DNA from 3 places in the Serratia sp. C2(1) genome. Region 2 is predicted to be linked to each of the others. Evidence: predicted binding sites of a transcription regulator. Region 2 holds the regulator's gene; each other region holds the start of a gene.
What was found. The regulator PurR, encoded in region 2, represses purine synthesis genes. The targets are predictions, from matches to a motif close to CANGCAAACGTTTGCNTG.
Positions count from the first base shown of each region.

Region 1: V2S86_RS24345 (nucleobase:cation symporter-2 family protein) is a predicted target of PurR. The motif match lies at 6,341-6,358, and genes of this name have one in related genera.
Region 3: serA (phosphoglycerate dehydrogenase) is a predicted target of PurR. The motif match lies at 3,606-3,623, and genes of this name have one in related genera.

Region 1 covers NZ_JAZFBA010000007.1:94,485-102,158, forward strand. Annotated here, with positions in the region: gene spoT (bifunctional GTP diphosphokinase/guanosine-3',5'-bis pyrophosphate 3'-pyrophosphohydrolase) at 11-2,122, shown strand; gene trmH (tRNA (guanosine(18)-2'-O)-methyltransferase TrmH) at 2,128-2,823, shown strand; gene recG (ATP-dependent DNA helicase RecG) at 2,820-4,901, shown strand; gene gltS (sodium/glutamate symporter) at 4,959-6,170, opposite strand; gene V2S86_RS24345 (nucleobase:cation symporter-2 family protein) at 6,412-7,674, shown strand, end outside.
Region 2 covers NZ_JAZFBA010000001.1:1,870,483-1,878,156, reverse strand. Annotated here, with positions in the region: gene punC (purine nucleoside transporter PunC) at 1-954, opposite strand, end outside; gene punR (DNA-binding transcriptional activator PunR) at 1,078-2,040, shown strand; gene purR (HTH-type transcriptional repressor PurR) at 2,021-3,046, opposite strand; gene cydH (cytochrome bd-I oxidase subunit CydH) at 3,370-3,459, shown strand; gene V2S86_RS08690 (C40 family peptidase) at 3,675-4,493, opposite strand; gene V2S86_RS08685 (Grx4 family monothiol glutaredoxin) at 4,908-5,252, shown strand; gene rnt (ribonuclease T) at 5,324-6,004, opposite strand; gene gloA (lactoylglutathione lyase) at 6,084-6,491, opposite strand; gene idi (isopentenyl-diphosphate Delta-isomerase) at 6,815-7,354, shown strand; gene V2S86_RS08665 (alkene reductase) at 7,464-7,674, opposite strand, start outside.
Region 3 covers NZ_JAZFBA010000004.1:135,933-143,606, reverse strand. Annotated here, with positions in the region: gene pepP (Xaa-Pro aminopeptidase) at 1-92, opposite strand, end outside; gene V2S86_RS20435 (YecA/YgfB family protein) at 153-731, opposite strand; gene zapA (cell division protein ZapA) at 1,051-1,380, shown strand; RNA gene ssrS (6S RNA) at 1,422-1,604, shown strand; gene V2S86_RS20420 (5-formyltetrahydrofolate cyclo-ligase) at 1,632-2,240, shown strand; gene serA (phosphoglycerate dehydrogenase) at 2,285-3,523, opposite strand; gene rpiA (ribose-5-phosphate isomerase RpiA) at 3,850-4,506, opposite strand; gene V2S86_RS20405 (LysR family transcriptional regulator ArgP) at 4,711-5,604, shown strand; gene V2S86_RS20400 (oxidative stress defense protein) at 5,655-6,386, opposite strand; gene argO (arginine exporter ArgO) at 6,497-7,114, opposite strand; gene mscS (small-conductance mechanosensitive channel MscS) at 7,337-7,674, opposite strand, start outside.

The DNA of each region.
Region 1 (7,674 bases), on a different contig from region 2:
CGAGTCTGCCTTGTACCTGTTTGAAAGCCTGAATCTGCTGATTCAACGTTACCTGCCTGAGGAGCAGATTAAGCGCCTCAAACAGGCATACCTCGTTGCACGTGATGCTCACGAGGGACAGACACGCTCCAGCGGTGAGCCCTACATTACTCACCCGGTCGCCGTGGCCTGCATTCTGGCGGAAATGCGTCTCGATCATGAGACGCTGATGGCGGCGCTGCTGCATGACGTCATCGAAGACACCCCGGCCACCTACCAGGATATGGAACAACTGTTCGGCAAGAGCGTCGCTGAACTGGTTGAAGGCGTATCCAAGCTCGACAAGCTGAAGTTCCAGGATAAAAAAGAAGCTCAGGCGGAAAACTTCCGCAAAATGATCATGGCGATGGTGCAGGATATTCGCGTCGTGCTGATCAAGCTGGCCGACCGCACGCACAATATGCGTACCCTGGGTTCGCTGCGTCCTGACAAACGTCGGCGTATCGCGCGTGAAACCCTGGAAATCTACAGCCCCTTGGCCCATCGCCTGGGTATTCACCACCTGAAGACCGAGCTGGAAGAGCTGGGTTTCGAGGCGTTGTACCCGAACCGCTACCGTGTAATCAAAGAAGTGGTGAAAGCCGCTCGCGGTAACCGTAAGGAGATGATCCAAAAGATTCTCTCCGAGATCGAAGGCCGATTGAACGAAGCCGGCATTCCTTGTCGCGTCAGCGGGCGAGAAAAACACCTGTATTCCATCTACCTCAAGATGCACCTGAAAGAGCAGCGTTTCCATTCGATTATGGACATCTACGCGTTCCGGGTGATCGTGAAGGAAGTCGATACCTGTTACCGCGTGCTGGGCCAGGCTCACAGCCTGTATAAACCACGCCCGGGCAGGGTCAAAGACTATATCGCCATTCCCAAGGCCAACGGCTACCAATCGCTGCACACATCCCTGATCGGCCCTCACGGCGTGCCGGTTGAAGTGCAGATCCGTACCGAAGATATGGATCAGATGGCAGAAATGGGGGTGGCCGCGCACTGGGCTTATAAAGAAAAAGAACAGGGCGAAACCGGCACCACCGCGCAAATCCGCGCACAGCGCTGGATGCAAAGCTTGCTGGAGTTGCAGCAAAGCGCCGGCAGTTCATTTGAATTTATCGAGAGCGTAAAATCCGATCTGTTCCCGGATGAGATTTACGTTTTCACCCCGGAAGGCCGCATCGTCGAACTGCCTGCGGGCGCAACCCCGGTCGACTTCGCCTATGCGGTGCATACCGATATCGGTCATGCCTGCGTCGGCGCGCGAGTCGACCGTCAGCCGTACCCCTTGTCGCAGTCGCTGAGCAGCGGTCAAACGGTCGAAATCATCACAGCACCAGGCGCGCGGCCAAACGCCGCCTGGTTGAATTTTGTCGTCAGCTCGAAAGCGCGCGCCAAAATCCGCCAGATGCTGAAGAACCTCAAGCGCGATGATTCTGTCGGTCTCGGCCGCCGCTTGCTGAACCATGCGTTGGGCGGCAGCCGCAAATTGGCAGAGATTCCACCGGAAAATATCCAGCACGAACTGGATCGCATGAAGCTGGCAACGCTGGATGATTTGCTGGCTGAAATCGGCCTCGGCAATGCCATGAGCGTGGTGGTGGCGAAAAACCTGCAAGGTGACCAATCCAACCTGGGCACCTCCTCCGGGGTTCGCAACCTGGCGATCAAAGGCGCAGACGGCGTGCTGATCACCTTCGCCAAATGCTGCCGGCCTATTCCGGGCGACCCGATCATTGCCCACGTCAGCCCAGGCAAAGGGCTGGTGATCCACCATGAATCCTGCCGGAACATCCGCGGTTACCAGAAAGAGCCTGAGAAATTCATGGCGGTAGAGTGGGATAAAGATATCGAGCAGGAGTTCATCGCCGAGATTAAAGTGGACATGTTTAACCATCAGGGTGCGCTGGCCAACCTGACGGCGGCCATCAACGCAGCCGAGTCCAATATTCAGAGCCTGAATACCGAAGAGAAAGACGGCCGGGTTTATAGCGCCTTTATTCGCCTGACCACCCGCGATCGCATCCATCTGGCAAATATTATGCGTAAAATCCGTATCATGCCGGATGTGATTAAAGTTAACCGTAACCGAAATTAGCGCCTATGAGCCCTGAACGCTATGCGCGGATTTGTGAAATGCTGGCAACCCGGCAGCCGGATCTGACGGTCTGCCTGGAACAGGTGCACAAACCGCATAACGTCTCCGCCATTATCCGCACCGCCGACGCCGTCGGCGTGCATCAGGTCCATGCCGTGTGGCCGACTTCACGCATGCGTACCCTGGTTTCCTCCGCTGCCGGCAGCAACAGCTGGGTCAATGTAAAAACCCACCGCACCATCTCTGACGCGGTGATCCATCTGAAAGCTCAAGGCATGCAGATTCTGGCGACCCACCTTTCCGCCCGCGCGGTTGATTTCCGCGAGGTGGATTACACCCGCCCAACCTGCGTGCTGCTGGGGCAGGAAAAAACCGGTATCACCGAAGAAGCGCTGGCCCTGGCCGACCAGGACATCGTCATTCCGATGATCGGCATGGTGCAATCCCTCAACGTGTCGGTCGCCTCGGCCTTGATCCTGTACGAAGCGCAGCGCCAGCGCCACAACGCCGGCATGTACCTGCGCACCCGCAGCGCGCTGGACGAAGAAGAACAACAACGCCTGCTGTTCGAGGGCGGCTACCCGGTTCTGGCCAACGTCGCCAAACGCAAAGGGTTGCCGCGTCCGCAGATCGACCAACAGGGCCAGGTGGTCGCCGACGCCGAATGGTGGGCGACCATGCAGGCAACGGTACGCCGATGAAAGGCCGCCTGCTGGACGCTGTCCCTCTTACCACGCTTTCCGGAGTTGGTGCCAGCCAGGCGGGCAAACTGGCAAAAATTGGCCTGGAAACCATTCAGGACCTGCTGCTGCACCTCCCGCTGCGTTATGAAGACCGTACCCGCCTCTATCCGATCAACGACCTGCTGCCGGGCATTTTTGCCACCGTGGAAGGCGAAGTGCTGCGCAGCGATATCAGTTTTGGTCGTCGGCGCATGCTGACTTGCCAGATCAGCGACGGCACCGGCCTGCTCACCATGCGTTTCTTTAACTTCAACGCGGCGATGAAAAACAGCCTGGCCGCAGGCCGGCGCGTAACCGCTTACGGTGAGATCAAACGCGGCAACCACGGCGCAGAAATCATCCACCCGGAATACCGCATTCAGGGGGAAAGCAGCGAGGTTGAGCTACAGGAATCGCTGACGCCGGTCTATCCGACCACCGAAGGCATCAGGCAGGCCACGCTGCGCAAGCTAACCGATCAGGCGCTGGAGCTGCTGGACACCTGCGCCATCGCCGAGCTGCTGCCACCAGAACTCAGTAGCGGGCTGATGAGCCTGCCGCAGGCGCTGCACACCCTGCACCGCCCACCGCCGGATATCCAGTTGGGAGATTTGGAGCAGGGTAAGCATCCGGCGCAAAAACGCCTGATCCTGGAAGAACTGCTGGCGCATAACCTCAGCATGTTGGCGGTGCGCGCCGGCGCGCAGAGTTATCAGGCGCTGCCGCTGATGCCGGATGATCGACTGAAAAAACGGTTTCTTGCCGAATTGCCATTCTCGCCGACCGGCGCGCAAGATCGCGTGGTAGCCGATATCGAAGCCGATATGCAAAAAGGCTTCCCGATGATGCGGCTGGTGCAAGGTGATGTCGGCTCAGGCAAAACGCTGGTGGCGGCGCTGGCGGCGCTACGCGCCATCGCCCACGGCAAACAGGTGGCCTTGATGGCGCCCACCGAACTGCTGGCCGAACAACACGCCAATAACTTCCGCCAGTGGTTTGAACCGCTGGGGCTTGAAGTCGGCTGGCTGGCCGGCAAGCAAAAAGGCAAGGCACGCATTGCTCAGCAGGAAGCGATCGCCAGCGGAAAAGTGTCGATGGTGGTCGGTACGCACGCCATCTTCCAGGAACAGGTACAGTTTTCCGGGCTGGCGCTAGTAATCATCGACGAACAGCACCGGTTTGGCGTGCACCAACGGCTGGCTCTGTGGGAAAAGGGCGAGGAGCAAGGCTTCCATGCTCATCAGTTGATCATGACCGCCACGCCAATCCCACGCACGCTGGCAATGACCGCCTATGCCGATCTCGATACATCGGTGATCGACGAGCTGCCGCCAGGCAGGACGCCGGTCACCACCGTCGCCATTCCAGACACCCGGCGCGCCGATATTATTCAGCGGGTGAAAAGCGCCTGTATGGAAGAAGGCCGGCAGGCGTACTGGGTCTGTACGCTGATCGAGGAATCGGAGCTGCTGGAAGCGCAGGCGGCGGAGGCTACCTGGGAAGAGTTGAAAACTGCGCTGCCCGAGCTGAAAGTCGCGCTGGTTCACGGCCGCATGAAGGCGCAGGAAAAACAGGCGGTAATGCAGGCCTTTAAACAGGGTGAGTTACAGCTGTTGGTGGCAACCACAGTGATCGAAGTAGGCGTCGACGTACCGAACGCCAGCCTGATGATCATCGAAAACCCGGAACGGCTTGGGTTGGCGCAACTGCATCAGTTGCGCGGCCGCGTGGGCCGTGGCGCCGTGGCGTCACATTGCGTGCTGTTGTACAAAACCCCGCTGAGCAAAACGGCGCAGAAACGTCTGCAGGTGCTGCGCGACAGCAACGACGGTTTTGTGATTGCCCAGCGCGATCTGGAAATCAGAGGCCCAGGCGAGCTGCTCGGCACGCGCCAGACTGGCAGTGCGGAATTCAAGGTGGCCGATTTGCTGCGCGACCAGGCGATGATACCGGAAGTGCAACGCGTCGCCCGCCATATTCATCAGCAGTACCCGGAACATGCCCGCGCTCTGATTGAACGCTGGCTGCCGGAGAAAGCGCGCTACTCCAACGCCTGATCTTCTGCCAGAGACAAGGGCGCCAATGGCGCCCTTGCTTTATATATTGAACGTTATTCAGCCCACCGCCGGGAACACCGGCAACAACAGATACAGCTTAATCACGATCGCGTTGGCGATATCGATAAAGAACGCCCCCACCATCGGCACCACCAGAAACGCCAGATGCGATGGACCGAAGCGATCGGTAATCGCCTGCATATTGGCGATCGCCGTAGGCGTAGCGCCCATGCCAAAACCACAGTGGCCCGCCGCCAGTACCGCCGCATCGTAGTTTTTGCCCATCACCCGGTAAGTGACGAAAATCGCATACAGCGCCATCACCAGCGTCTGCACCGCCAGAATCGCCAACATCGGCAGCGCCAGCGACGCCAGTTCCCACAGGCGCAAGCTCATCAGCGCCATCGCCAGGAACAGCGACAGGCTGACGTTCCCCAGCACCGATACCGCCCGCTCGAACACGGTGTAAAAACCGCTGAACGCCAGCGTATTGCTGAGGATCACCCCGACAAACAGCACGCAGACAAAGTTTGGCAGTTCAAACACCGTGCCATTCAACAGGCCGGCAATAAACTGCCCCAGGCTCAAGCAGATGGCGATCATCGCGATAGTTTCTATCATCACCAACGAGGTAATCAGCCGGCCGCTCTCCGGCTTTTCAAAACCGCTCGGTTGCACGCTATCTTCCGGTGTGCCTTCCGGCGTGGAGGAGTGTTTCACCAGGTAACGCGCCACCGGGCCGCCGATCAGGCCGCCCAGCACCAGACCGAAAGTCGCGCAGGCCATCGCGACTTCAGTGGCGTTTTCAAACCCATAACGTTCGATGAACAGCTTGCTCCAGGCTGCGCCGGTACCATGACCACCGGATAACGTAATTGAACCGGCGATCAGGCCCATCAGCGGATCCAGACCCAGTATTTTCGCCATGCCGATGCCGATGGCGTTCTGCACCACCAACAGGCCCAGCACCACAAACAGGAACACCATTAGCGCTTTGCCGCCCGCGCGCAATCGCGCCAGGTTGGCGTTCAGGCCGATGGTGGCAAAAAAGGCCAGCATCAACGGGTCTTTCAGCGACATATCGAAGCTGATTTCCCAGTTAGCAAACTTTTTCAAGGCTAACAACAGGAGCGCCACCAGCAAACCACCGGCGACAGGTGCGGGAATAGTGTATTTTCGCAACAGCGGAATGCTTCTGACGCATTTGCCCCCAAGGAGCAAAACCAGCGTTGCCGCGACTAACGTGCCATAAGTATCGAGATGAAACATCCAGGTACTCCCTGTAACGGAAAAGATCCAATAAGAAATAATAAGTTATAGAAAACCGCTTAGTTTTTAAAACTTGATGAATGCGGGATTAGAAGTAAAAAACGCTGATAAAACAAGAAAAAATGAACGAAAATGCGACATGCGCGTTGATGCCCCTGACGTAACACCAGGGCGCAACCGTTTGCTTTTGCGGGGTGGATCATTAAAATGCCTGCTTTGCCGTTTCTGGAAATGCCACATCATGACCATGCCATCCACCGAGCTTGATGCAGTGCAAAAAGCCGCCGTCACTCCCCACGCCAGCGAACTGATTTATCGCCTGGAAGACCGCCCGCCGCTGCCGCAAACGCTGTTTGCCGCCGGTCAGCATCTGTTGGCGATGTTTGTGGCGGTGATCACCCCGGCCCTGTTGATCTGTCAGGCGCTCGGTCTGCCGGCACAGGATACTCAGCACATTATCAGCATGTCGCTGTTTGCCTCCGGCCTGGCCTCCATTCTGCAAATTAAAACCTGGGGACCTGTCGGTTCGGGCCTGCTGTCGATTCAGGGCACCAGTTTTAACTTTGTTTCGCCTCTGATTATGGGCGGGCTGGCGCTGAAAAACGGCGGTGCCGACGTCCCCACCATGATGGCTGCACTGTTCGGCACGCTGATGGTCGCCTCCTGTACCGAAATCCTCCTGTCGCGCGTGCTCCACCTGGCGCGGCGTATCATCACCCCGCTGGTCTCCGGCATTGTGGTGATGATTATCGGTTTGTCGCTGATTCAGGTCGGGCTGACCTCCATCGGCGGCGGTTATGCCGCGATGAACGGGGGCAGCTTCGGCGCGCCGAAAAATCTGCTGCTGGCCGGTGCGGTGCTGGCGGTGATTATTCTGCTTAATCGCCAGCGCAATCCGTACTTGCGCGTCGCCTCGCTGGTGATCGCCATGGCGGTCGGCTACCTGCTGGCCTGGGCGATGGACATGCTGCCGGCAAGCCAGCCGGCTCCGCAAACGGCGGCTGTCACCCTTCCGATCCCGCTGTATTACGGCCTGGGCTTTGACTGGAGCCTGCTGCTGCCGCTGATGCTGATCTTTATGGTCACCTCGCTGGAAACCATCGGCGACATCACCGCCACCTCAGACGTGTCGGAACAGCCGGTCAGCGGCCCGCTGTATATGAAGCGCCTGAAGGGCGGCGTGCTGGCCAACGGTCTGAACTCGATGCTGTCGGCGGTGTTCAACACCTTCCCCAACTCCTGTTTTGGTCAGAACAACGGCGTGATCCAACTGACCGGGGTTGCCAGCCGTTACGTCGGCTTTGTGGTGGCGCTGATGCTGATCGCGCTGGGTTTGTTCCCGGCAGTGGCCAATTTCGTGCAACATATTCCTGAGCCGGTGCTTGGCGGCGCTACCCTGGTGATGTTCGGCACCATCGCCGCCTCCGGCGTGCGTATCGTGTCACGCGAAAGGCTGAACCGCCGCGCGATCATGATCATGGCGCTGTCGCTGGCCGTCGGCATG
Region 2 (7,674 bases):
GATCGGGTAGCAGGCTCCGTTGACTAGCGCCATCAGACAGAATGGAATCAACAATGTGGTCAGCGTAGGTTCGGTCATTGTTGCCACCAGATATAACGCCACCATGCTGATGCCATAACCTACCAGCAGCCACGGCAGCAGGGTGTTGCCATTAATGCGATTTAACGCCGTACGGCAACCGTAACCGCCTAACAAGAATGCCAGCGTCTGTGGGACATAGCTCAGGCCAATATCATTGGGGCTGTAACCCATATCGCCAAGAATAAACGGCGAGCCGGTCAGCCAGGCAAAAAAACCGGCAGAGCAGGCGGCAAAGATGGTGACGTTCCCGCTGAATACCGGCGATTTCAGCAGTTGGAAGAAGCTCAGGGTGCTTTTGGGCTGGGCAGATGGCGCGCTTTTGGCGCTTTCCTTCAGCAACAGCGTCGGTAGCAGCAAAATGACGGTGATACCCAGTAGAACGGCGAAAATTGCCCGCCATCCCAGGTGGTTCAGCAACCAGGCGCCTACCAAGGGTGCCAGCGCAGGTGAAAGTGCGACCAGCGGCATAATGGTGGCGAATACGCGATTGGCCTTGCCTTCACGGTAGCGGTCAATGACCAACGCCTGCCAGGTGACGGCGGCTGAGCACACACCGATTGCCTGAATAAAGCGCAATGACCACAACTGGACGGCATTCTGCACCCACAGCATGCCGAGGCAGCCCAGGGCAAACAACGCCAGGCCAATCAGCAGCACGGGTTTACGGCCCAAATTATCGGAGAGCGGCCCCCAGAGCAGTTGAGCAAAGGCAAAACCGGCCAGGAAAATGCTCAGGCTGGCGCTGATTGCGCCGGCGGAAATTTGCAGATCTTGCTGCATGACGCCAAAAGCGGGCAGATACATGTCGGTGGCCAGGTAACCCAGCATGCTCAGGCCGGCAAGATAGAACATAAAACCAAAGGAATTTCGCATGGTATTTCTCATTAATATTTTATTGTCGCAGGTTTTTAGCGCCGGCAAGTGTATCCGGCTGGATCTCTGCTTGTGAAACGGTAATATTTGCGAAGTGCTGTTAAAAAAATTGAAGGCAAAACCATGTGGTCTGAATATTCTCTTGATGTAGTGGACGCGGTCGCTCGCACCGGCAGCTTCAGTGCGGCGGCGCAGGAACTGCACCGGGTGCCTTCGGCAGTGAGCTATACCGTGCGGCAACTGGAGCAATGGTTGGCGGTGCCGCTATTTGAGCGGCGTCATCGTGATGTAGAACTGACACCGGCCGGCGTGCTGTTTATTCAGGAGGCGCGTGGTGTCATCAAAAAAATGCTCGACACTCGCAGGCAGTGCCAGCAGGTGGCCAATGGTTGGCGCGGCCAATTGAAAATTGCGGTGGATATCATCGTCAAGCCGCAGCGCAGCCGCCGGCTGGTATTGGATTTTTATCGTCATTTCCCCGATGTTGAGTTGCTGATCCAGCCGGAAGTATTTAACGGCGTGTGGGATGCGTTGGTGGACGGCCGCGCCGATATGGCGATCGGCGCTACGCGAGCGGTGCCTGTCGGCGGCGGTTTTGCCTTTCGTGACATGGGCGATATGCGCTGGTTGTGTGTCGCCGGCCCGCAGCATCCATTGGCGGCGTTGGATGGCCTGCTGAACGATGATCAGCTCCGGCCTTTCCCTTCCCTGTGTCTGGAGGATACCTCGCGCAATCTGCCCAAACGGGTTACCTGGACGCTGGATAACCAGCGGCGGTTGGTGGTGCCGGATTGGGCATCTGCGGTGGATTGCTTGTGCGCCGGTTTGTGCGTCGGCATGATGCCTGCGCATCAGGTGCTGCCGTTGGTGCAGCGCGGTGAGTTGGTGGCGCTGCAACTGCAACAGCCATTTCCCGCCAGCCCCTGCTGCCTGACCTGGCAGCAGAATACCCCATCGCCGGCGATGGCCTGGCTGCTGGACTACCTGGGGGACAGTGAAACCTTGAATCAGGAATGGCTGAGCGAAGTGACGCCGGAAACCGCCCAGGCTCCCGGCGACGGTGTGACTAGCGGCGGTAATCGATGAAGGGGCCGTCGGCGACCGAGCGGCGTTCAACCAGCTTAGGATGCACTTCAATGACCTGCGACTCTTCACGCTTGCTGATGATGCGATCCAGCAGCATGGTGAACGCCATCTCGCCCAAACGCTCTTTGGGCTGATGGATCGTCGTCAGCGCCGGGGTGAAATAGCGCGCGTTGCGCACGTTATCGTAGCCGATAACTGAAATATCCTGCGGTACGCGCAGCCCCAGCTCATCGGCGGCGCAGATAGCGCCCATCGCCATAATGTCGCCGCCGCAGAATACCGCCGTTGGACGTTGTTTCTGCGACAATATCTGATGCATGGCCTTGTAGCCGGATTCCGGTTCGAAGTCGCCCTGAACAATCCACTCGTCGCGCACCTCGATATTGGCTTCTTCCATGGCTTTCAAAAAGCCCTGATGGCGGCCGCCGCCGGTATTGCGCGCCAATTGGCCCGGAATGGCGCCAATATCGCGGTGCCCGCGCTCGATCAGATAGCGGCCGGCCAGATAACCGCCTTCGAAGGCGTTGTCGATAATGGTATCGGTAAAATCGCCGCGTGCTGCGCCCCAGTCCATGACCACCATCGGGATGTTACGGTAATCTTCCAGCATCCCCAGCAATTGATCCGGGTATTCAGAGCACATCACCAGCAGGCCATCGACGCGTTTTTGCGCCAGCATCGCCAGATAAGCGCGTTGCTTGTCCAGGTTGTTGTGCGAATTGCACAGGATCAGCGTATAGCCTTTGCTGTAGCAGCTGTTTTCCACCGCCTCGATCACTTCGGCGAAATAGGGCGCTTCGCTGGAGGTGGCCAGCAGACCAATAGATTTGGTGTGATTGACCTTCAGGCTGCGCGCCACGGCGCTGGGAGAATAGTGCAGCTCTTTGATCGCGGCCCCAACGGCCGCTTTGGTCTCTTCGGCGACGAAACGAGTCTTATTGATGACGTGCGAAACGGTGGTGGTGGAAACGCCAGCGCGTTTGGCCACATCTTTAATCGTTGCCATGTAAAGAATGACTCCTGAGCTCACATGTTGCAGCATGTAAGTGTGATGTTAATCGTTTGCCTGCGTAGATCCTTCTTCCAAATAAGCGAAACTGAGTTTTTAGTGTGTTGAAGTCGTCAGCGCTTGGTCAGGAGGGGCATTTTGCCGGTACGCAGTTGTGAACTGCGAATTTTGTCCCATATTGAGCCAAAGTGGAAGAGGTAATCAGTATTATAAACCGGGAAATGATAACAAGATTTTATTGCCTAACTGTGGGAAAATGGTTTGACGCATTAATTGTGTGCCTTTTATCCTTGGGAAAACCCGTCTGAAAAGGAGTTGTAATGGATACCGATCTGAAAATGTCACTGTTCACTACTGTGTGCGCGCTGGCCGTTATTATCGCTTTTAGCTTCACTGCGGCGTTGAACTGATCCCCGGTTGTAATACAGGCGCAGCCTGCTGCGCCTGTTCGCGTTTCCTGCCATTACGTCATATTTTTTCACAAGCACCCAACTACACCCATGCCTGGAAATTTTTCATGCGGTTGGCTAACGCGTTGTCAGAGCGCGGCGAAAGCACCGAAGGACAGAACGATTGCCGTAGCTTGCGTGGAGTGCGGCCGGGGGAGTACCAGCCGCGGGGGATATTATCGAATGGTTTTCGGCGTTACCACACGGCGTGCGCCAATGTAGTGGTTTTGCCAGTAGTCGTTGTCCAGTTGGCTGATACGGATTTCCTCGCCCGTACGCGGTGACTGAATGAATTTGCCGTTGCCCAGATAGACGCCGACATGATCGGCCACGCCGCGGTTGTTGATGCGGAAGAACACCAGGTCACCGCTTTCCAGCTCGTTTTTCTTGATCGGCGCTGCGTCGCGCAGGTGATACATCTCGTTGGCGGTGCGCGGCATCTTGATTTTCACGACGTCTTTATAGGCGTAATAAATCAGGCCGCTGCAGTCGAAACCGGTTCTTGGCGAAGTCCCGCCCCAGCGATAAGGTTTGCCCATTTGATCCATCAGCTTGGCCATGGCGGTTTGCTTGGCGTGCTGATAGCGCTTTTTGTGCGCCGGGCTGAGTTTCAGTGGCTTATCGTCACGTACCAATTTGGCGGTGGCCATACCGGCTTCCCGATGGCGGCCATAGCCTTTTTTGTAGCCCTTTTTAGGTGGGGTTACTTTGATTTTGGCTATTTTCTGGGTTGAGTGTTTCGATTTGGCGCTAACGATCTTTTTAGCGGTTTTTTCTGTTTTGGCTTTGGAAACCTTGGTAGTTTTTTGCGGTGCAGTAACTTTCACTTTTTTGCTGGTCTTTGCCGCTTTCTTTTTCTTGCGGTCATCCGGCCGAGCTTCATTAACGTGGCTCTTGCGCTGCTCGGCGGCAACACGTGCCTGTGGCGCAGCGTGCGCCAGATTTAAGAATAGCTGTGTAAACAACAGCACAAAAAGCGTAAGAATTAAACGCATGTCGACGTTACCAACCTTGGCCCCGGAACAGATATCGAAAGAATGACAGTATTCCCCAATTTCGCCATATAAAACAGCGAAGAACTCATAAATGATAATCCATATTGTGAGAAAACGTTAACGGCTTTTTTTTTGCTGAAAAATCAATCCATTGATGTATAAAAAATCACCTTTTGCCGCTGGCGGAATTATTAAAGGGCACTGAACGGCGGAAAAATATATTAGTGAAATGGTCGGATTAAAAATGTTATTCTGAGCGTATGTTTTAACCGGAATGGCCTTGCCGGTGAGACGCGATTGGCAACGGGGGAATGCCCTTGCAAAAGATGGCGTTTTCTTGCGACTGTTCCAGCCGCTACAATAGCCAGTGTGATGCATGTTGTAGCCATGAGATGTGGCTTGAGGAAGCAATAAATGACGACGATTGAAAAAATTCAACAGCAGATCGGTGAAAACCCTATTCTGCTGTACATGAAAGGTTCACCGAAACTGCCAAACTGCGGTTTCTCTGCGCAAGCGGTACAGGCGCTGTCTGCCTGTGGCGAACGCTTTGCCTACGTTGATATTCTGCAGAACCCGGATATCCGTTCCGAGTTGCCGAAATATGCCAACTGGCCGACTTTCCCGCAGTTGTGGGTAGACGGTGAGCTGGTCGGCGGCTGCGATATCATTATTGAAATGTATCAGCGCGGCGAACTGCAGCAGCTGATCAAAGAAACGGCAGAGAAGTATAAAGAGCAAGAAGACCAGCAGCCATAACGGCCCGGGTTTATTGCAAGAAGAGATCGGGCGGCGCCAGTGCAAACTGGGCCGCCCGATTTATTTGTAGCTTAGTCGATATTACCGATGGCCAGCGGCCATCCGCCAAGGCGTTTCCAGCGGTTAACCAGCTCGCAGAACAGTTGAGCGGTTTGTTCGGTGTCATACAGGGCCGAATGCGCCTGGGTGCTGTCGAACGGAATATCGGCGGCAATACAGGCTTTGGCCAATACGGTTTGCCCCAACACCAGCCCGCTCAGCGCTGCGGTGTCAAAGGTGGCGAACGGGTGGAAAGGGTTGCGCTTCAGGCTTGCGCGCTCTGCTGCGGCCATCAGAAAGCTGTGATCAAAGTTGGCGTTGTGCGCCACGATAATGGCCCGGTTACAGCCGCGATCCTTGATGCCTTTACGCACCGCTTTAAAAATGGTGTGCAATGCATCGTATTCACTGACTGCGCCGCGCAGCGGGTTATGCGGATCGATACCGTTGAATGCCAGCGCTTCGGGTTGCAGGTTGGCGCCTTCAAAAGGCTCAACGTGAAAGTGCAGGGTTTCATCCTGCTGCAACCAGCCTTCTTCGTCCATTTTTAGCGTAACGGCGGCAATCTCCAGCAGCGCGTCGGTTTTGGCATTAAATCCGGCGGTTTCTATATCTATCACTACGGGATAAAACCCACGAAAACGACCACTCAGGGCGTTAAGATCACTTTTTTCGGCCATCAGTTTCTTATCTTCATCGAATACAGCGCGCATTATGGCAAATTTTACGCCCGGTTGCAGGCGGTTATCGCAGGCATAACAAGAAGGGCGCCGAAAGCGCCCCTTATCGTTCTCAGTGGCCGAGACCCTGACCGGCATGTTTGTTCTCGATCAGTTCGATCTTGTAGCCGTCCGGATCTTCGACAAAGGCGATAATCGTGGTGCCGCCTTTGACCGGACCTGCTTCACGGCTCACTTTACCGCCGGCGTTACGAATGCTGTCGCAGGTGGCAGCCACATCGTCGACGCCCAACGCCAGATGGCCGAACGCGGTGCCCATCTCGTAGCTGTCGGTGCCCCAGTTATAGGTCAGCTCAATCACTGCGCCTTCGCTTTCATCGGTATAACCGACAAAGGCCAACGAGTATTTGTATTCAGGGTTCTCGCTGGTGCGCAGCAGGCGCATGCCTAATACCTTGGTATAGAAGTCGATGGAGCGTTGCAGGTCACCGACGCGGATCATGGTATGGAGTAAGCGCATAATTCCTCTGATTGGGTGTGCCGTCATCAACGGCGAATGGATTGAAGCCAATCCAGTATAGCGTTGCCGTATAAGGGATTTCAATGTATCGACGCGGCTAAGGTATGAGGATAATGGTGACATTGTCACTGTTGCATCGACTATGCTGATGATAAACGCACAGTCTGCTGTCGTTAGAATCAGGGAAATAAGTACTATAACCACCTCAAGGGAGTGCGTGGCCTGAAAGCAAGTCAGGGTTGAATCGCGTCAATTGATAAATTTGGGTCTGGTTAGATTTCTTATCGGTACGAAGTTATCGCCCTTGCCGAAGGAGGCCATTAATGGATGAAATGCTGATTCTGGTTGATGCCGATGATAATTCCATCGGTTCGCAAACAAAAACGCGGATACATCAGCAGGGGCTGTTGCATCGGGCGTTTTCAATTTTTATCTTCGATAGCCTGGGCCGTTTACTGCTGCAACAGCGAGCTTTCAGTAAATATCATTCGGGTGGGTTATGGACCAACAGCTGCTGTGGCCACCCGCGTTGGGGAGAGGCGACGGCAGCAGCGGCGCAGCGTCGGTTGCAGGAGGAGATGGGGTTCAGCAGCGAGTTGCAGCAGGTCTCCAGCTTCATTTATCGGTCAGAGGTGCCGGGCGACTTAATTGAACACGAGTTCGATCATATTTATGTGGGATTATTTGATGGACAACCTCAGGGGGATCCTGCAGAAGCCCATAGCTGGCTGTGGATGGATATTCAGCAATTAACGGATGAGATAAAACGGAACCCAGATAGCTTTACCGTTTGGTTTCGGGAAATAATGAATACTGTCGATGCCGATGAGATCGCGCGTTGGGCGAGGTTGGTGACCCATTAGTTTCACTCGCATTGTTCGACAGATAGCTATCCTTACCCGCTTCAGCGGCTTTGCCGATAAACAGCAAAAGCCCGCCGGCATTCGCACACCGGCGGGCTTTTTATCTTACTTACAGCGTCGGATAATCGGTGTAGCCTTCGGCGCCGCCGCCATAGAAGGTTTCCGCCTGCGGTTCGTTCAGCGGTGCGTTCTGTTTGAAACGTTCGACCAGATCGGGGTTGGCGATATAGCTGCGGCCAAAGGCCACCGCATCGATAAAGCCTTTGTTGATCAGCTCTTCGGCTTTCTCGGCGGTGTAGGCACCTGCACCGACAATCACC
Region 3 (7,674 bases), on a different contig from region 2:
GCTTCCGGCGCAGAGAAAATAATTGCCGCGCTGGCCGGAGCCATTTTCGCCAACAGCGCCTGACGGCGGTTGTTGAATTCCTGCTGAGTCATCACCTTCTCCTGAAATCAATCTGCCTGTGCTCACGGCCTTTACGGGCGTGGTATCGGGGTTTAGTGCAAGGTCGGTTTGGCATTCTCCGGCGCCGTCGGCTTGTGGCGGGTAAATTCGGTATGGCACAAAATAGCCGCCACCCGCACATACTCCACCACTTCTTCCAGAGAGTGTTCCAGCTCTTCCTGATCTTCGTCTTCGTCGTAACCCAGTTGGGCGATATTGCGCAGATCGTCGATCGCCTCACCCACTTCGTCTTTCACCTGAGCCAGCTTCGGTTGCATCATCCCCAGCCCGAGCAGGAAATGGTTCACCCACCCGGCCAGCGCGTCGGCGCGTTCGAAGACGGTTACCGTTTCGCCTTCCGGCATCATCAGTTGAAACATGAAGTCGTCGTCTTCCAGCGTTTCACGCGTAATTTCATAAAGTTGCTGGAGCGGCAGACTCAATGCCTGCGGAAAGGCCACGCCTTCGTTAGTCAGATCGTAGACCAGCGTTTGCCAGCCGGCGTCGCGGCTGCCACCGCACAACAGGCCGCTGATCAAGCCGTGCATTTCTGCTGCAGTCAACGCCACCGCTTGCTGGTTGAGAGCAACGGTCAAAGATTGGTAACTTGGAAATGTATTCTGTATAGACATGCGCATTCGTCATCGTTGGCAGGATAAGTTCGTGTTATGCTACCACCAAGGTCCATCGCTGTACCAGATAAGCGCGACACCTCAGTGGCTAGTTATAATCGTGATGCGCCAGAGATCACACAGTGCCGGCAGGGAGCAAAATGACGCTAAATACGCATTTTGAAACCCTTTTTTGACTGGTAATGTCTGTCGCGGTAGATTACAACCAGGTACTGAAAAAGGGGTTGTATCTTGGTACCGAGGTATATATAGTGGCGCCCGCTTTGGTGGCCCGGTAAGGGTAACTGGGGCTGGCGCGAAATTTAGGCAGGAAGGTGGCATGTCTGCACAACCGGTAGATATTCAAATTTTTGGCCGCTCGTTAAGAGTCAATTGCCCGCCAGAACAACAAGATGCGTTGAACATGGCGGCGGACGATCTTAACCAACGGTTGCAAGATCTTAAAGTTCGCACTAGAGTCTCAAATACTGAGCAACTGGTTTTTATCGCGGCATTGAACGTATGTCACGAACTTGCTCAAGAACGGTTGAAAACCCGTGATTATGCGTCCAATATGGAACAACGCATTCGTATGCTGCAACAGACCATTGAACAGGCTTTGCTTGAACAGGGTCGCATCTCTGAACGTCAGGATGCACAATTCGAATAACTTAAATTGCTGAAATCCAAGGTTTCGGCAATGAGTAAAAAATTTCTCTGAGATGTTCGCCAGCGGGCCAGTCCCCTGAGCCGATATTTAGTACCAACAGAATGTGATGATCCGCGATCGGTGTGCATGCTCGGCCCGCCGAGAAGCCTTAAGATTGCGACAGCACGTTCACCTTGAACCATGGGTTCAAGGGTTACAGCCTGCGACGGCATCTCGGAGATTCCCCTTCCTCAGCGGTATGTGTGCTGACTATGTCTTTTCAATCCCAATATGCCCAACAGCGGCAAAATATCCGCAATCAAATCCGTCAGCGCCGTCGCGCCTTAACACCAGAACAACAACATGATTTTGCCTTGCAGATGGCTGAGCGTATCGCTGCCCACCCGCGTATTCTGGCGGCGCAAACCGTTGCGGTCTTCCTGTCGTTTGACGGCGAATTGGATACCGGTCCTCTGATCGAACGGCTATGGCGGCAGGGCTTGCGGGTTTATCTGCCGGTTCTGCACCCGTTCAGCGCCGGCAATCTGCTGTTCCTGCGCTATGCCCCGGATACGCCATTGGTGAGCAACCGCTTCAATATTCTTGAGCCACGGCTCGACGTGCGCAACGTATTACCCGTCGATGAACTCGATGTGGTGCTGACGCCATTGGTCGCTTTCGACAGCGCAGGCCAGCGTTTGGGGATGGGCGGCGGTTTCTACGATCGCACTCTGCAGAATTGGCAGCATGCCGGCCCCTACCCTATAGGGTTGGCGCATGACTGTCAGCAGGTGGACAAGATCCCAACGGAGCATTGGGATATCCCATTACCGGAGATTGTCACCCCATCGCAAAATTGGGCATGGCAAATACCGGAATAGAAAAAGGCCGGATAAATCCGGCCTTTTCGTTAACGCGCGGACACTCAGAACAGCAAGCGGGCGCGAATGGTGCCGGCAATTGCCTTCATGCGCTGCAGTGCGGCATCGGCACGTTCGGTTTCCGCTTCGATATCGATAACCACGTAGCCGATTTCCGGACCGGTTTGCAGGTACTGCGCGGCGATGTTCACCCCTTCTTCAGCGAAGATCTGGTTAATCTGCGTCAGTATGCCAGGGCGATTCTCGTGAATGTGCAACAGGCGGCTGGCATTAGGGCCATGCGCCGGCAGCGACACTTCCGGGAAGTTAACCGCCGACAGGGTCGAACCGTTGTCGGAGTATTTCGCCAGCTTACCCGCCACTTCGTCACCGATGTTCTCCTGCGCTTCCTGAGTGGAGCCGCCGATGTGCGGAGTCAGGATCACGTTGTCGAACTCGCACAGCGGTGAGTTGAACGGCTCGCTGTTGGTCGCAGGCTCTTCCGGGAAGACGTCGATCGCCGCGCCGGCCAAATGTTTGCTGGCCAGCACGTTGCACAGCGCAGGGATATCCACCACGGTGCCGCGCGAGGCGTTGATCAGAATCGAACCCGGCTTCATCAGCGCCAGCTCTTCTGCACCCATCATGTTCTTGGTCGACGGGGTTTCAGGTACGTGCAGCGTCACCACGTCGCTCATATTGAGCAAATCGGACAGGTGCCGAACCTGCTGGGCATTCCCCAACGGCAGCTTGTTCTCGATATCGTAGAAAAACACTTTCATGCCCAGGCCTTCGGCCAGGATACCCAACTGGGTGCCGATATGGCCGTAGCCGATAATCCCCAGCTTCTTGCCGCGCGCTTCGAACGAGCCGACGGCCAGTTTCTGCCACTCGCCACGGTGTGCCTTGGCGTTGGCGGACGGAATGCCGCGCAGCATCAGCAACAGCTCGCCCAGAACCATTTCGGCCACGGATCGGGTATTGGAGAAAGGCGCGTTAAACACCGGAATGCCGCGTTTGGTCGCCGCTTTCAGATCAACCTGGTTAGTGCCGATACAGAAACAACCCACCGCCACCAGTTTTTCTGCGGCAGCGAAAACCTCTTCGGACAGATGCGTACGCGATCGAATGCCGACGAAGTGAGCATCGCGGATGGATGCCTTAAGCGCTTCGGTGTCTAACGCACCTTTATGATATTCAATGTTGGTATACCCGGCGGCAAGCAGATTATCTACCGTGCTCTGATGAACCCCTTCCACCAACAGGAATTTAATCCTGTCTTTCTCCAATGATACTTTTGCCATTTACCCGACCCTATATTCAGACTTCAGAAGCGGCTGTCATAAAACAGCACCTCTCCAACATAACAAAAATAACGCGGGCGGCAATACAAACGATTGCCTGCCCGTCAGTACAAGGCTCAGCGTTACTGGTGGTTTCTGGTAGAAAATGCCAAAGGGAAAGAAATAGACAGAAGCTTTGTGGAGCCAAGACTCACAATGTGACATATGTCACCAAATTTGGCGCTTTTAATAAAAGATATTTTAGCCAGTGAATTATGCGGTCCGGTGGGATCCAAGACCGCATTCAAGATGAAGGCGCACTACACGCGCCTCCGCAGGCAGCGGATTTATTCAACCACCTTCACGCCGTCAGGCGTACCGACCAGCGCCACATCCGCGCCACGGTTGGCGAACAGACCTACGGTCACCACCCCGGCGATGCCGTTGATTTTGTTTTCCAGCGCAATGGCGTCGACGATGCTCAGGTTATGCACATCCAGGATCACGTTGCCGTTGTCCGTCAGCACGTTCTGGCGGTATTCCGGCAGGCCGCCCAACTTCACCAACTCACGCGCCACGTAAGATCGCGCCATCGGGATCACCTCCACCGGCAGTGGGAATTTGCCCAGCACCTCTACCTGCTTGGTAGCGTCGACGATGCAGATAAACTTGCGTGCGATGGCGGCAATGATTTTTTCACGCGTCAGCGCTGCACCGCCGCCTTTGATCATCTGCATCTGGCGGTTGATCTCATCCGCGCCGTCGACGTAAATATCCAGCGAATCCACCTCGTTGCTGTCGAACACATGAATGCCCAGGCTTTTCAGCTTGGCGGTAGAGGCGTCGGAGCTGGACACCGCTCCTTCGATCTGGTGCTTGATAGAGCCAAGCGCGTCAATAAAGTGGGCGGCGGTCGAGCCGGTGCCTACCCCAACGATGGTACCCGGGGTAACGTAATCCAGCGCTGCCCAGCCAACCGCTTTTTTCAGTTCATCCTGCGTCATGATATGTCCATTGCCTCTGTACGAAAACCTGTGCGTATTATAGGGTAAATCGCTATTTTTCACTCCGGCAGGATCACACTTCTTCACCCTAAGCCGCATTTTTAGGCGCGCCGCAGCAAGATAGCCCCGTGATTTTTCCACCTGTAAAACACCAGAAATGTGGCATAGTGCCAGTATCAATCTAATTTAAGGGATATCTTTCCGATGAAACGCCCAGACTATCGAACGCTGCAAGCGCTGGACGCGGTGATCCGTGAGCGCGGCTTCGAACGCGCCGCACAGAAACTTTGCATCACCCAATCGGCGGTATCCCAGCGCATTAAACAGTTGGAAAACCTGTTCGGCCAACCGCTGCTGGTGCGCACCGTGCCGCCGCGCCCGACCGAGCAGGGCCAGAAATTGCTGGCCCTGTTGCACCAGGTGGAACTGCTGGAAGAAGAGTGGTTGGGTAACGACACCGGCGCCGATACGCCGCTGCTGCTGTCGCTGGCGGTCAACGCCGACAGTCTGGCTACCTGGCTGCTGCCGGCACTGAAACCGGTGCTGACCGATTCCCCTATCCGCCTGAACCTGCAGGTGGAAGACGAAACACGTACCCAGGAAAGGCTGCGCCGCGGTGAAGTGGTAGGTGCGGTGAGTATCCAGCCGCAACCGCTGCCAAGCTGTCTGGTGGATCAACTGGGCGCACTGGATTATCTGTTCGTCGCCTCGAAAGGCTTTGCCGAGCGCTATTTCCCGAACGGCGTCACACGTTCTGCGCTGCTGAAAGCGCCTGCGGTGGCGTTCGATCATCTCGACGATATGCACCAGGCTTTCCTGCAACAGAACTTTGATCTGTCGCCGGGCAGCGTGCCCTGCCACATCGTGAACTCGTCGGAAGCCTTCGTGCAACTGGCACGCCAGGGCACCACCTGCTGTATGATCCCGCACCTGCAAATTGAGAAAGAGCTGGAGTCGGGCGAGCTGATCGATCTGACGCCGGGCCTGTTCCAACGCCGCATGCTGTTCTGGCACCGCTTCGCGCCGGAGAGCCGCATGATGCGCAAAGTGACCGACGCCCTGCTGGAGCATGGCCGCCAGGTTTTGCGCCAGGATTAAATGGAAAAGGTTCGCCGTGGCGAACCTTTTTTACTGCAACAAGCCTGCCGTTACTGAGCGGCGTTGCGCTGCAACTCGAACACCACGTCCACCTGATCGTCAAAGTGAATGCTTTGCTGTTCGTAGGTTTGCGCCGCATCGGTTTCCGCCGCCGCACCCGCCGATTTATACATGCGCGCTACCGGCATCGGTTGGTAGTTGGCTACATGGTAACGGATGCTGAAGACCGGCCCCAGCTTGGCGTTAAAGCCTTTCGCCAACGAAGCGGCCTGCTGGGTGGCGTTCTCAATGGCTTTCTGGCGCGCCTGCTCACGGTAAACATCCGGCTTCGCCACGCCCAGTTCAACGGCACGGATCTCGTTCAGGCCGGATTTCAATGCGCCGTCCAGCAGCTCGTTCAGTTTATCCAGTTGGCGTAAGGTCACCTGCACCTGACGTACCGCACGGTAGCCTTTCAATACCGACTCGCCGGTTTTCAGGTAATCATATTCCGGCTGGGTGCGCAGGTTGGCGGCGCTGATGTCTTTCTTCTCGATATTGTTTTTCTGCAGGAAATCGAAATATTGCGCCACGCGCTCATCGACCTGCTTCTTCGCCTGCCCGGCGTCTTTGGAAGAAACGCTGACTTCGATCGCCAGCGTGGCGATATCTGGGGTAGCGTCCACGCTCGAAGTGCCCGAGGTGACCACATGCGGCCCTTCCGGCAACTCCGCCGCCTGCAGCGCCAGAGGTAACGTCCCTAATCCAACCATTGCGGCCATAGCCAATGCTTTAAGCTTCACAGTGTCTCCTTGATGACAGGCTGTAACTGATTACCGGCCTGACAGCCGGTTCCTTGGCATAAAACGTAGCATATCGCGCGGGTTTTTAAATTCGGATTAGTGACAAATTCTTATAAATTTGCCCCCTGCCAGGCCAGTTGCCCTGCGATGGCCCACATCACCAGCCCCACCAGCGTATTGATAATGCGCTGCGCCAGTTGAGTTTTCAGCCACGGCGCCAGCCAGGAAGCCAACAGCGCCAGCCCGAAAAACCAGACGACGGAGGCGCTCACCGCACCCAGCGCAAACCAGGAGCGCACATCTGGCGTCAGTTGGCCGCCCAGACTGCCCAAAACCACAAAGGTATCCAGGTAAACATGCGGGTTCAGCCAGGTCACCGCCAGCATGGTGACCACCAGGCGCCAGCGGCTCTGTTTCAGCTCCTCGGCCGTCGCCAGGGCCAACTGCCGGGTGAAAGCGGTGCGAAATGCGCCCCAGCCGTACCACAGCAGGAACGCCACGCCACCCCAGGTGACAATCGCCAGCAGCAGCGGCGAACGGCTCAGCAAGGCGCTGCCGCCGAAAACGCCGCCACAGATCAGCACGATATCGCTCAATGCGCACAGCGACGCGATCATCAGATGATACTGGCGGCGGATCCCCTGATTCATCACAAAAACGTTTTGCGGACCGAGCGGCAGGATCATCGCGGCACCCAGGGCGAACCCCTGTATAAAGACAGCTAGCATGGTGTTCCTCACAGAGAAAAAAGCGCCGTTCGGGGGGCGCGTGTCGTTCAACACGCGCATCATACGAGGAAGGAATTATTAGGTGAAATTGATATTTCTAATCAGCCATCAGGGATACTAATACTCAGGCCGGGATAATCGCTGTTGCCGCAGACGATAAAAACACGGCAAGAACGCCTATTACTGGCAATAAAAAAACGGGGCCAAAAGGCCCCGATTTGCTTATTCCGCTTTGGCGGCGGCTTGCTCGGTGCGATAGAGATGCACGTCCATCTGCGGGAATGGAATACCGATGTTGTTGGCATCCAGCGCGCGCTTGAAGTTTTCCATCAGATCGAAGTACACATTCCAGTACTCCGCGTTGGTGGTCCAGGAACGGGTCACGAAGTTCAGCGAAGACGGCGCCATTTCGTTCAAGCGCACGGTTACACCCTTGGCATGCATGATGCGCTTATCAGCCGCGATCACATCGCCCAGCACCTTTTTCACTACGTCGATGTCGGCGTTATAGGCCACGCCCACCACGATATCCACGCGGCGATTCGGCTCGCGGGAGTAGT